3 regions of the Novosphingobium sp. BL-S-34 genome follow, and region 1 is predicted to be linked to each of the others. Evidence: predicted binding sites of a transcription regulator. Region 1 holds the regulator's gene; each other region holds the start of a gene.
The links. The regulator LexA, encoded in region 1, represses DNA repair genes until DNA is damaged. The targets are predictions, from matches to a motif close to GTTCCNCNCTTGTTCT.
Positions count from the first base shown of each region.

Region 2: the regulator LexA is predicted to act here: its motif matches at 2,204-2,219, upstream of AC1VV3_RS03180 (S24 family peptidase).
Region 3: the regulator LexA is predicted to act here: its motif matches at 2,510-2,525, upstream of AC1VV3_RS09890 (ImuA family protein).

Region 1 covers NZ_CM166472.1:412,741-417,190, forward strand. Annotated here, with positions in the region: gene AC1VV3_RS01925 (ComEC/Rec2 family competence protein) at 1-1,125, shown strand, start outside; gene lexA (transcriptional repressor LexA) at 1,173-1,871, opposite strand; gene AC1VV3_RS01935 (molybdopterin molybdotransferase MoeA) at 2,005-3,219, opposite strand; gene moaC (cyclic pyranopterin monophosphate synthase MoaC) at 3,216-3,701, opposite strand; gene trpC (indole-3-glycerol phosphate synthase TrpC) at 3,715-4,450, opposite strand, start outside.
Region 2 covers NZ_CM166472.1:676,380-680,829, reverse strand. Annotated here, with positions in the region: gene AC1VV3_RS03190 (acetolactate synthase large subunit) at 1-1,534, shown strand, start outside; gene AC1VV3_RS03185 (hypothetical protein) at 1,592-1,987, opposite strand; gene AC1VV3_RS03180 (S24 family peptidase) at 2,268-2,918, shown strand; gene AC1VV3_RS03175 (MBL fold metallo-hydrolase) at 2,989-3,681, shown strand; gene AC1VV3_RS03170 (MAPEG family protein) at 3,744-4,136, opposite strand; gene rpmF (50S ribosomal protein L32) at 4,298-4,450, shown strand, end outside.
Region 3 covers NZ_CM166472.1:2,076,283-2,080,732, forward strand. Annotated here, with positions in the region: gene AC1VV3_RS09880 (error-prone DNA polymerase) at 1-332, opposite strand, end outside; gene AC1VV3_RS09885 (Y-family DNA polymerase) at 329-1,825, opposite strand; gene AC1VV3_RS09890 (ImuA family protein) at 1,749-2,507, opposite strand; gene AC1VV3_RS09895 (TauD/TfdA family dioxygenase) at 2,726-3,820, shown strand; gene fabI (enoyl-ACP reductase FabI) at 3,908-4,450, opposite strand, start outside.

The DNA of each region.
Region 1 (4,450 bases):
CTCGCTGCCATGGCATGGGGCCGTGAAGCGCTGTCCATGCGCTTGCTGGCGGTGGCGGCTGTCATCGTGCTGGTCATCTGGCCCGAGTCGGTCGTTGGTCCCAGCTTCCAGATGAGCTTCGCGGCGGTGATGGTTTTGGTGGCACTCGGCAATGCAGAGCCGCTGAAGCGCTGGTTGGCACCCCGGGAAGAGGCCTGGCCGTTCAAGGCCATGCGCAACCTCACGATGATCCTGATCACCGGCATAGCGATCGAATTGGCGTTGATGCCCATCGCCCTGTTCCATTTCCATCGTGCCGGCCTCTACGGTTCTGTCGCCAATGTGATCGCGATCCCTTTGACGACGCTGGTCATCATGCCTTTCGTCGCCCTGGCGCTGCTGCTCGATGTGGTTGGGCTTGGAGGTCCGGTGTGGTGGCTGGCGAACCACGCTATCGACGCCCTGTTGGCCATCGCCCGCTTCATAGCCGCGGAACCGGGAGCCGTTCGGGTGATGCCCACGATGAGTGGGTGGCATTTTTCGTTGTTTGTCGTTGGAGGCCTCTGGCTGGGCCTTTGGGACGGTCGCATCCGGCTATGGGGGATTTTGCCTATAGCTGCCGGTTTCTTCGGCTTGATGCTCATTCCGGTTCCGGACATCATGGTTTCGGGCGATGGCCGCCATGTGGGCTGGATCGATCCCGAGAGCCATCGGCTCGTGATGCTTCGCACCGGTTCCGGCGACTACGCCCTGGACAACCTCATGGAAGTTGCCGGGACGCGAGAGGTCCCGGTCAATGCGCAGACGGCGCCCGGAACGCGATGCAACGCGGACTTCTGCGCCGTCGAGCTACGTCACGGCGAAGAGGCTCGGCATGTGTTGATCGCGCGGGGGAGGGCCATCGTCCCCGAGATGCAACTGGCCGAGGCGTGCAGGTGGGCCGACGTGGTGATCGCCGAACGCCGCTTGCCGAGGACCTGCCTGCCGAAGTGGCTCAAAGTTGATCGCCAGATGCTGGATCGAACGGGCGGGCTGACTATCGATCTTGCAAGCCGCAGTGTGACGACCGTGGCGGAGGGGCAAGGAAATCATGGCTGGTGGAAGCCCGCTGCGCCGACCATGATCGAACGCAAGGGATGGTATTAGCGACCGCTGGCCTGAGGAGGGCGAACAGGGCGCCCTCCTGAGACGGATCAATGATAGCGGCGCAGCAGGCCTGCCAGCTTGCCCTGGACTTCTACTTCGTCAGGTCCGTAGATCTGCGGTTCGTAAGCGGCGTTCGCGGGATCGAGGCGCACCATGCCATCTTCCCGGCGCAGATACTTGAGCGTCGCTTCCTCACCCCGGACAAGGGCGACGACGATCTCGCCATCCCTGGCCGTGGTGGTCCGCTTTACGAGTGCGAAATCCCCGTCGAGAATGCCGGCATCGACCATCGAGTCGCCTGAGACTTCCAGTGCATAGTGATCGCCTGCACCGAGCAGGGCCGCAGGCACCGGGAGCGAAGACTGGCCTTCCAGGGCCTCGATCGGCACGCCCGCGGCAATACGACCATGAAGGGGGATTTCGATCACGTCGTTGGCGGGCCTGGCGACCGCCGCCGGACGGGAAGGTGCGGCGTTGCCGCCACGCGCCGCCGATACCGCAGCCGCGGCCTTGGCCGGCTTGCTCGTGGCGTCTTCGGGCTGGCGGAGCACTTCGAGAGCGCGGGCACGGTTGGGAAGGCGGCGGATGAAGCCACGTTCCTCCAGCGCGGAAATCAACCGATGGACGCCCGACTTCGACTTGAGATCGAGCGCTTCCTTCATTTCCTCGAAGCTGGGGGAAATGCCGCTCTCTTCAAGCCGGACCTGAATGAACCGGAGCAATTCGTGCTGCTTGCGCGTCAACATCTGCTTAGCCTCATGTGTTCTGTGGCACTTGGCCTGAATCGCCCGACGAACCGGCCCCGGCTGACTTGATGTGTCGTTCAGGGAACTTGTCTGCGAACAATGAGGGAACAATTATGCAACGAATAGGGTATCGTCAAGCAATACCGCCATTTTGGAGCAAGAACACCTGAACGGGATCACCGCGATCAGCGGCGAGGGCATGCGCCGACCGGTCGATCAGGACATTGCTGGCGGCAAGCGAGGACAAGGCGCCGCTATCCTGTAGTGAGAGGGCATGGACCGCCTCACCATCCCAGGATCCCCGCAGGAATTCGCGGCGCGCCCCTCCCGTCCTCAAAGGTGCCGAAAGCCGGGTGGCAATCGCGCGGGGTAAGGGCTGCGCCGCGCCCAGAAATGCGCGCAGTACGGGAAGAACGAAGAAATATGCGGTTACCAGGCTGGACACGGGATTGCCGGGAAGCCCGATCACCAGTTGACGACGCCCTGCCGTTTGCCGTGTCGCGACCATGAGCGGCTTGCCGGGTTTGATCGCGACGCGCCAGAAGTCGATTTCGGCGCCCCATTTTTCCAGTGCCGGCCGGAGAAGGTCGTGATCGCCCACTGACGCTCCCCCGCTCGTCACGATCACGTCGGCATCGGCGGCCGCATCGAAGGCGGCGACCAGAGCGTCCAGATCGTCGGGGATTGGTCCATTTCGATTTGCATCGACGGGAACGCTACGCGCAAGAGCGGTCAGCATGGCGCCGTTGCTGGCGGGTATCTGATGGGCTGCGCAGCATTCGGGATCGCCGGACAATTCATCGCCGCTATCGATCACGGTTAGCCGGGGGCGGCGGCGGACGGCGAGATGCCGGTGGCCCGCCGAAATGGCAAGACCGGCTTGCGCCGGTCCGATCAATGCCCCGGGGGCGAGCAGCGGCGCTCCATCGGCGAAATCCATGCCGCGGAAGCGGACGTGCTTGTGGCCTGGTGAGGGCGCCTCTCCCGTGAGGGCGAGGTGATCGCCGTCCCGGTCGACATCCTCCTGCAGGATCACGGCCCGCGCATTTTCGGGCAACAGGGCGCCGGTGGAGATCCGCACGGCTTGACCCGGATCGACGGCTGCACCGAAAGGCCGCCCTGCCGCGCTTTCACCGATCACCTGCCAGGGTCCGGACAAGTCCCCTTCGCTGACGGCATAACCGTCCATGGCGGAGATATCGGCGGCAGGCTGGACCCGGCGTGCCAGCAACGGAGCCGCGAGATAGCGACCCAGCGCACCGTCGATGTCGACGTGCTCGACGGGCCGCGGCTCGACCAGCGCAAGCAGTCGGGCCTGTGCCTCTTCCAGAGCGATCGGCGGGATCATCGCGACGATGTCTCGATCTTCCAGTCGCCCGATTTGCCGCCACGCTTTTCGATCAGGCGAATGTCACCGATGACCATGCCCTTGTCGAGCGCCTTGGCCATGTCGTAAATTGTCAGCAGAGCCACGGAAACCGCTGTAATGGCTTCCATTTCCACCCCGGTCTTGCCGCTCAGCGATGCAGTGCCCATTGCCAGAACGGCGCTGTCCTCGAACGTGAAATCCAGGTTCACGGCGTCCAGCGTCAGCGGGTGGCACATCGGGATGAGGTCCGCCGTCTTCTTGGCGGCCATGATCCCCGCGATGCGTGCCGTTCCCAGCACGTCGCCTTTCGGTGCATTGCCGGCGCGGATCGCTTCCAGGGCCGAGGCGCTCATCGTGATCCGCCCGGACGCCACGGCGACCCTGCGGGTCGCGGCCTTGGCACCAACGTCGACCATGCGGGCCGAGCCTTCCGCATCGATGTGAGTAAGGGACTTGCTCAAGCGCGGGCTATCCTCAATCTGCGAAGAGGAGCTGGCGGGTTGCCGCTTGGATATCCGCCTGACGCATCAGGCTCTCGCCAACGAGGAAAGTACGGGCGCCGCAAGCCGACAGCCGTTGCAGATCGGCGTGAGTGTTGATGCCGCTTTCGCTCACGAGCAGGGTGCCGGCGGGTGCCAGCGGGGCAAGGCGTTCCGTCGTCGAAATATCGGTCGCGAACCGCTTGAGATCACGGTTGTTCACGCCAATGAGACGCGACTTGAGGCGGCTCGCCCGCTCCATCTCGTCTTCGTTGTGGACTTCGACCAGGCAGTCCATCCCGCGCTCACGCGCCGCAGCCTCGATTTCAGCCATAAGCACGTCGTCCAGCGCGGCGATGATGATCAGGATCGCGTCGGCGCCGATCGAGCGCGCCTCGGCGACCTGCCAGGGATCGATCATGAAATCCTTGCGGATCACCGGAAGCGAGCAAGCGGCCCGGGCCTCGACGAGGAAATCTTCATGGCCCTGGAAGTAAGGCGAGTCGGTCAGCACCGAGAGGCAGGCCGCACCGCCGCGCTCATAAGCGATGGCATGTTCGGTGGGGCGAAAATCAGGCCGGATCAAACCCTTGGAAGGCGAAGCTTTCTTGATCTCCGCGATCAAGGCGAATTCGGTCTTCGCCTTCCGGCGCAGGGCCGCCTCGAAGCCGCGAGGTGCGCTCTGTTCGCGGGACCGGGCGTCCAGGTCATCCAGCGTCGCGAAACCCTTG
Region 2 (4,450 bases), 260 kb from region 1:
GCTGATCCTCACCCGGCACGAGCAAGGGGCGGGCTTCATGGCGGCCACTTATGGCCGCCATACCGGGAAAGTGGGCGTCTGCCTCTCCACACTCGGCCCGGGCGCGACCAATTTCGTGACCGCCGCGGCCTATGCGACGCTTGGCGGCATGCCGATGCTGATGATTACCGGGCAGAAGCCGATCAAGAAATCGAAGCAGGGGCGCTTCCAGATCCTGGACGTCGTTTCGATGATGCAGCCCATCACCAAGTACGCGCACCAGATGGCCAGTTCGGACAATATCCCGAGCCGCGTCCGCGAGGCGTTCCGCATCGCCGAGGAAGAGAAGCCCGGCGCCACCCATGTCGAACTGCCCGAGGACATTGCCGACGAATATACCGATTCGCGCCCGATTCCGCGCTCGACGGTGAGGCGGCCGACGGCTGACGCGAAGTCGATCGCACAGGCGGTGGAGGCCCTGCAGAAGGCGAAGCGCCCGGTGCTGGTGATCGGTGCAGGCGCCAACCGCAAGATGACCAGCAAGATGCTGGGCGAATTCGTCGAGAAGACCGGAATTCCTTTCCTCACCACGCAGCTCGGCAAAGGCGTGATCGACGAGCGCCATCCGCGCTTCCTGGGCTGCGCGGCGCTGTCCTCGGGCGATTTCGTTCACCGCGCGATCGAGGACGCCGACTGCATCGTCAATATCGGCCACGACGTGATCGAGAAACCGCCGTTCTTCATGCATAACGACGGTACGCGGAACGACCGCGTGGTGATCCACGTCTCGACCAAGACCGCGGAAGTCGATCCGGTCTATTTCCCGCACATCGAGGTGATCGGCGATATCGCCAACGCCGTATGGCAGATCAAGGAAGCCATCGCGCCGTCGGCGAAATGGAACTTCGATGCCATGCTCGGCTATCGCCAGGCCGAAGTGGAGCATACTGAAAAGCTGGCTGCCGACGAGCGCTTCCCGATCTTCCCGGCGCATCTCGTGAAGCAGGTTCGCAGCGCCTTGCCTGACGATGCGATCGTCTGCCTCGACAACGGCGTCTACAAATTGTGGTTTGCCCGCGGCTATTGCGCGTCCAAGCCCAATACCGTGCTGCTCGACAATGCGCTGGCATCGATGGGAGCAGGGCTGCCGTCTGCCATGGCCAGCGCGATGGTCTATCCGCACCGCAAGATCTTCGCGGTCTGCGGCGACGGCGGCTTCATGATGAACAGCCAGGAGATGGAAACGGCGGTTCGCCTGGGCCTCAACCTCACCGTGCTGATCCTGAACGACAATGCCTATGGCATGATTCGCTGGAAGCAGGCCAACATGGGCTTTGCCGATTTCGGGCTGACTTACGGCAACCCCGACTTCGTGAAATATGCAGAGAGCTATGGCGCCAGCGGCCACAGGGTGGAGAGCGCGGCCCATCTCAAGACACTGCTGGCCCACTGCCGCGATACACCGGGCGTCCATGTGATAGATTGCCCGGTCGACTATTCGGAAAACGATCGCATCCTGAACAGCGAGATCAGGGAGCTTTCGCTGGCCCTCTGAATGAAAACGGGAAGGCAGGGCGCGCGCCTGCCTTCCCGCAGCGTGGCTTTTTCCCGATCAGCAGTCTTCGAGCAGCAGAAGTTCGATCTCCACGGTCAGGCTGGGCGGCGGACCTGCCCGGTGGTCGGCTTCGGTCACCACCGCGTCCGCCACCAGGTGGCCGGAAATGGTGAATTCATGGTCGGGCAGAGCCGCGATCAGGTTCTCTCCGTCCTCGATGGCGTCCTCGCCCGCGAAAGTCAGCGCCACCGTATGGCGAGAGCCGGCGAAAGTGGCGCTTGTCCAGGGGCGTTCGGCGTGGCGCAGGAACTCGGCGCGGGAACCGGCGAGTTTGAGCAGGGCCGCAATCAAGGGCAGCCATGGTCCGCGCGCCGCATAGCGCTGCGCACCGTCGCCCAGGGCCTGTCGAGCCGATGCGAGCATCGCGCGGTCATGGGCAAAATTAACGTGCATGTGGGCTCTCCAGGTAAGTCGTCATGAAAAGTCGGATGCGTGCCGCGGTCCCGGCGCGGGGCCGGCGCCCGTTGCGTAAATCGCCGACGAATCGCGGATCGTGTGCAGCGAGGCGCCCGAACTTGGTCCACGGCATCCGGGTGAGGCGCAGGAAGCGCTCTATCTGGCGTAAAAGCATGGAACTTTGGGCTCCGGTGAGTGAGATTCGCGACTCGTGTTCCTAATATGTTCCAACCGAATGGGGCTTGTCTAGGAAATTTCCTACGACTAGGATTACATTATGGAAAACGCCGAAATTCGCCGCCGTTTGCTGGAACTTGCCGAGGAACGCGGTGCGAGCCTCTCGTCCCTGTCGCGAATGATCGGAAAAAATACCACTTATCTTCAGCAATTTATAAGAAAAGGCAGTCCGAGGAAGCTGGAGGAGGGGGATCGCGGCCAGCTTGCACGGTTCTTCGGAGTGGACGAATCGGAATTCGGGAAATCGAAGGAAAAATCCTACGTAAGCGACCGAAATTCCTACGCCGGTGATTGGGTGGACGTTCCGCGTCTTTCGATCGGCGCCTCCGCGGGGCCGGGCGCCTTGCCGGACGGGGAGGACGTGTTCGGAACGATCCGTTTCTCCCCCCGCTGGCTGCGTTCGATGGGGCTGCGCCCGGAAATGCTGTCGGCCATCGTGGTCAGCGGCGATTCGATGGAGCCGGTGCTGCGCGATGGCGACGAGATCCTCGTGGACCGCGACTGGCGGCCGCTGCGGGACGGCATCCATGTCGTCCGACTCGACGATACGGTGCTGGTGAAGCGACTGGAGGCCGGGCGGGCCGGACGCATCGCCTTGTTGAGCGATAATCCGGCCTATCGGCCTATCGAATGCGATCTCCAGGAAATCGAGGTGATCGGCCGCGTCGTGTGGAAGGGCGGGCGAATCTGAACGGCTCGCAGGCCTGACGGGGAGGGGCGCAAGGTTGCATTCCTCCCGGCTTGCGGCCATTTCCGCAGCCATGACCCAAACCAGCGAGAAGCCTCAGGAACAGTCGATGCGTGTCGGCATCATTCCCGTCACGCCGCTCCAGCAGAACTGTTCACTGCTGTGGTGCACCAGGACCATGCGCGGTGCCTTCGTCGATCCGGGAGGAGACCTTTCCAAGCTGCGGCAGGCTCTGGAAAAGACCGGGGTGACGCTGGAGAAGATACTCGTCACCCATGGCCATCTCGATCACTGCGGCATGGCGGGAATCTTCGCGAAGGAAATGGGCGTCCCGATCGAGGGGCCTCACGAAGAGGATCGGTTCTGGATATCCAAACTGGACGACGACGGTCCGCGCTGGAACATGGAAGCCGAGACGTTCGAGCCCGATCGCTGGCTCGAAGACGGCGACAGGGTGACCGTGGGCGAGCTGGAACTGGATGTCGTCCATTGCCCGGGGCACACGCCGGGGCACATCGTGTTCCATCATGCACCCAGCAAGTTCGCGATGGTGGGGGACGTGCTGTTCAAGGGCGGCATCGGCCGGTGGGATTTCCCGCGCGGCAATCTTCAGGATCTGGTCGAATCGATCACCGCGAAGCTCTGGCCGCTGGGTGACGAAGTGACGTTCGTCCCGGGCCACGGACCTATCAGCACGTTCGGAGACGAGCGGGCGAGCAATCCCTATGTCGGCGACGCGGCGCTGGAGCACGGCTTGCCGGGCTGAGGGCTGTGCCATTCCTCACGCTATTATAGGAGGGCGGTGCCGGTGCACCGCCCCTTTTCGTTTTAGAACCACCCCAGGGCGATCAGCACGGCCACGGCGGACAGTCCGGCCAAGGTGAGGACGGTTACGAGAACGCCGACCATGCGCAGCGGGTTGGGCCTGTCGATGTCCATGCCCAGGCCATGGGACACGCGGCCCAGCATGAAGAGCGAGCCGACGATGGCCAGCCAGATGCCGCCCTTTCCGGTCATTTCGATCGCTGCGGCCAGGATCAGCACGAAAGGCGTGCTTTCCACGAAATTGAGCTGCGCCCGCATGCGCCGCGCGAGAGGATCGTGGCCTCCGTCGCCGAACAGCACCTTTTCCCGCATGCGCATCTGGCCGATACGCGCTATATGCCAGAAGGTAATCACGCCGGCCGCGGCCGCGAGGCACAAAGTTGTCTGCAGAATCATGGTTCGAATTCCCCCTAGGTGGATTTCACGTTCATGCTGCGGGGAGGAACGGGTTGCAACTCGTGCGAAATCGGTTATAGGCGCGCCTTCGCAAGCCGCCGGTCCGCGAACACGGTTTCCGGCGGCCTTTTTGACATTCAATTCCAGGAACAGGTGCCGAAATGGCTGTCCCTAAAAGAAAAACGTCCCCGTCCCGCCGGGGCATGCGCCGCAGCCACGATGCTCTGCAGGTCGAAGCATTCCACGAATGCCCGAACTGCGGCGAACTGAAGCGCCCGCACAACCTCTGCAACGCTTGCGGCCACTACAACGGT
Region 3 (4,450 bases), 1.4 Mb from region 1:
GTGAGCAGGCGGGTCAGGCGGCCCCAGCCGTATCGCGTGGTCGGATAGGCGAGGATCTCGGGCGTATCGTCGGCAAAGACCAGCCTCGCGCCGACCATGAGGCGGAACGGGGGCAGGGTGACGCCTTCGGCTTCCATCTCCTCCCCGAACCTGCGCAGCGCGGCGAAAGCGCGGGCGACGCCGGATACGGTGTTGCGGTCCGCTATGCCGATTCCGGGGTGGCCGAGCGCCAGCGCCCGCAGCGCCATTTCCCCCGGCGTGCTGGCCCCGCGCAGGAAGGAATAGGCGGTCGTCGTCGCGAACTCGACATAGGGCGGCGTTTCGAGGCTCATGCGAAGACGCCGTGCAGATACCAGCGCGGGTCGGCTTTCTCGCTGCCGTAGAGACCATGGCGGAACAGCCAGAACCGGCGGCCGTCGCTGTCCTCGATCCGGTAATAGTCGCGCGTGGGGCCGGTCGCCTCCACCGTCTTCCACCAGGGATAGGCGAGGCGTTCGGGGCCTTCCTGCCGCACCACCCGGTGCTGGCGTCCCTGCCAGCCGAACCGGCGCGGGGGACCGTCAGGCACTTCGGCCAGCACGGTGACGGGCTGGGGCGGATCGAACAGGAACAGCGGGCGCAAGGGCGGCTCGCCTGCCTCCGGCTGGGGCCAGGGCTGCGGAATCGATGCGGGAGGCACGAGGCGGTCGGCATATTCCGGCAAGTGCTCGTCGCGGGGGGCGAAGCGGTGGACGCATTCGGCGCCGAAGCGCACTTGCAGGCGGTCCAGCAGGGGGGCGAGGTCGGGCTTGCCGGAATTCTCCTCGTCCAGCCGGTCCTGCCCTTCGGAGACGTCCTCGTGCAGGGGCACGGCCAAGCGCAGCAGGTCGTAACCGAAGCCCGGGTCGAGCGGATCGGCGAGCGATTCGATGCGTTCGCGAAACAGGCGGACGACATCGGCGGGTTCGCGCAGGGGCAGGCCGCTGTCCACGGCGAGCCGGGCGACATGGCCATCGGTGCGGAACAGCGAGACTTCGTAGCGTCGGCCGCCCCGGCCGCGGGCGACCAGCATGTCCCGCGCCTGCCCCGCCAGCCATTCGATCACGCCGAGGAGGGGCTTCACGGTCGCCATCGGTTCGGCGAAGCGCTGCTCCACCCAGATCGGGGGCAGGGTGCGATGCGGGGTGATGCGCCGGTCCTGCTCCTCCAGCAGGTGGGCGAGGGCGATCGACATCGCCTTGCCGAAGCGAGCGGCGAGGGGCGCGCGGGGGCGATCCGCAAGCTGGCCCAGGGTGCGCAGCCCGGCGCGCTTCAGCGCGAGGTGGGCATCGTCTCCCAGGCTGAGTGCGGCCACCGGCAGTTCGCGCAAGGTGCTCTTGCCGAAGCGGGCAAGGGCAAGGGCGGCATCCGGCGTTCCGGCACAGGCCGCCAGCGCCCGGAACCCCCGCCGCGCGAGCCGGGTGACGAGATCGCCCCGCACGGCGTCTTCATCCATCCCCAGGCTGTCGAAGCAGCCGGTGAGGTCCAGCACCAGCGCGTCGTCGCGATCGGGGGCCACCATCGGGGTATAGCGTTCGCAGGATTCGACGATGCGCAGCAGCAGGGCATGGTCCGCTGCGGGCCGGTGTTCGAGAGCAGGCAGGTCCGGTTCCAGCGCGCGCGCATCGGCCAGCATCATGCCGGCCGAGAGGCCCAGCGCCAGCGCCGCGGGAGACAGCGCCATGATGCGCTGCGCCCCGCGTTGCTTCGCGATCAGGGCGAAAGCCGCGTCAGGCGGCGCTGCGCCTTCCCGCATCGCCCGTTCGGACGGCAGGAAGGGAAAGGTGACCGCCAGATAGCGGCGCATGGCCAAGCATGGGCTTACGGAAGGTGCCTTGCTCACGATTCCATTCCAGTTGCAGGTTGAGACCCTCCCGCCCGCCGCGCCGGCGCAGCAGGGTCACGTCGAACACCGGATCTCCCGGCGCATTGGCAGGCAAGGGAACCGACGGTGCGCTGGTCACCTGCCAGCGGGTGTGGGCGGCGCTGGGCGTGGGCTGGGCGCCGCTGCGCACGATCATGACCATGGTGCCGCTTTGCTCGGCCGCCAGCGCCAGCCGCCGCGAGGCGGTAAGGTCGAAGGCCGGGGCGCGGCCGTCCATTTCCATCACCACGGCCGCTGCCCCGCCATGCCGCACCGAATCCACGCCCGCGCGCAGCAGGCTCTGGAGATCGGGCAGGCGCAGCAGCACCATGGCGGCCGGGTCTATGCCCAGTTCGGCAAGGCCGGGGGCATAAGGGCGCGAACGGGCCTGCTTGCCCCCGCCCTTTCCATTAACTTTGCCCAGCCGCAGCCAGAGCAGAGGTTCCCGCGCCTTGCGCGCCTGCACCGCGCAAAGCAGCGCCAGCGCCAGGGCGGCCCCGCTGTCCTGCTCGGTCGCGGCATAGAATTCATGAACGCCGTCCTGCTGCAAAGGCGACTCGGGCCAGCCGTCAGGAGACGCCTGAGCGAGGTTTGCAGCCAGTTGGAGGCGACTCGAATCGAACATATGTTCCTTTTATGTTCTATTCCTGTCCTACGCAATCGAGTCTGGAAATGAGGGTGCAATCGGCTGTGGGCACAGCCCGGTCTCCCGATCCTGCCGGCGCAGAACGCAGGGCGAAAAGCTTTCGGGCATCGTTCGCCAAGTCATCGCAAGGCATTCCGCCTAGGGTTCGGGCATCGCCTACCTTACGGCCCCTACCCTCAAAGAAGGACTCACGAAGCATGGCCAGTTCCGCTCCCGCGCCGCTGGAAGCCGTTCCGCCCGTCACCACTGCCGCTGCCTGGCGGGGAGACCGGCTTTCCGAGACCGACGCGTGGATCTACAGGCTGTCCGACGAACAGGTGCTGGAGCTGGAGACGCTCGGTGCCCGCTTCATGGCCGATGACCCGGACCTGCGCACGGTCACCGCCGAGGAATATCCGCTGGTAGCCTGCGCCGATGCGGTGAAGTCATGGGGCGAGGATGTCGATTACGGCCGCGGCTTCGTGCTGGTGCGGGGCCTGCGGACCCAGCTCTATTCGGACGTTCTTTCCAACGCGATCTACTACGTGCTCGGCCTGCACATGGGCGATCCGATCCGCCAGAACGAGATGGGCGACCTGATCGACCACGTCTATGCCACCAGCGACAAGACCATGGACGATCCCACCGCGCTCTCCTCCAAGGTGCGGGACAAGCTGGTCTACCACTCCGACAGCTCGGACATCGTCGCGCTGATGTGCCTGCGCCCGGCCAAGGAGGGCGGCCTGTCCTGCCTCGTCTCCGGCGCGGAGATCTACAACGAGATCCTGCGCCGCCGCCCCGATCTGGCGCCGCTGCTGCTGGAACCCTTCCACTGGGACTGGCGCCGGCAGGACCACAATGCCCCGGCGGATACGTATACCTCGCCGATCGTCAGCCTGGTGGACGGGGTGTTCTCGATGTATGCGGGCTCGCTCTACATCCTCACCGCGCAGGAATATGAAGGTGTGCCCAGGCTGACGCCGGAGCAGATCGCGGTGCTCGAACTCTTCGACACGATCACCTACGAGGAGGGCATGGCTATCGAGATGGATTTCCGCCCCGGCGACATCCAGTGGCTCTCCAATTACGCCGCGCTCCATGCCCGCACCACGTTCTGGGACTGGCCCGAGCCGCAGCGCAAACGCCACCTCCTGCGGTTGTGGCTGAGCCGCGATGCCGGGCGCCCGGTGGTGGAGGGCTTTGGCAAGAACGGCGTTGTGCAGGTTCGCCAGGCCCCGCGCGACGGGCAGGCGGAGCATCTCGATGCGCATTTCGACGTGTTCTCGGTATCGGTACCGCGCCTGATGGGCTGATGGGCCGCGTGCGCAGACAAAGAGGGCCGGAAGTTTCCTTCCGGCCCTCTTTTTGTTGTCCTGAGTGTGCCGATCAGCGGAGGCCGATCAGCTCAGGGCGATGTCCGGTGCGTCTTCCTGCTTCATGCCGACGACGTGGTAGCCCGCGTCCACATGATGCGTCTCGCCGGTCACGCCCGAGGAGAGGTCGGAAAGGAAGTAGAGGCCCGAGCCGCCCACGTCCTCGATCGTGACGTTGCGGCGCAGCGGCGAGTTCAGCTCGTTCCACTTGAGGATATAGCGGAAGTCGCCGATGCCGCTGGCGGCCAGCGTCTTGATCGGGCCGGCCGAGATCGCGTTGACGCGGATGTTCTGCGGGCCAAGGTCGTTGGCGAGGTACTTCACCGAGGCTTCCAGTGCCGCCTTAGCCACGCCCATGACGTTGTAGTGCGGCACGACCTTTTCGGCGCCGTAATAGGTCAGCGTCAGGATCGAGCCGCCTTCGGGCATCATCTGCATCGCACGCTTGGTCACCGAGACCAGGCTGTAGGCCGAGATGTTCATCGTCATCAGGAAGTTTTCGAGGCTGGTGTCGACATACTTGCCGCGCAGCTCGTTCTTGTCCGAGAAGCCGATGGCGTGGACGACGAA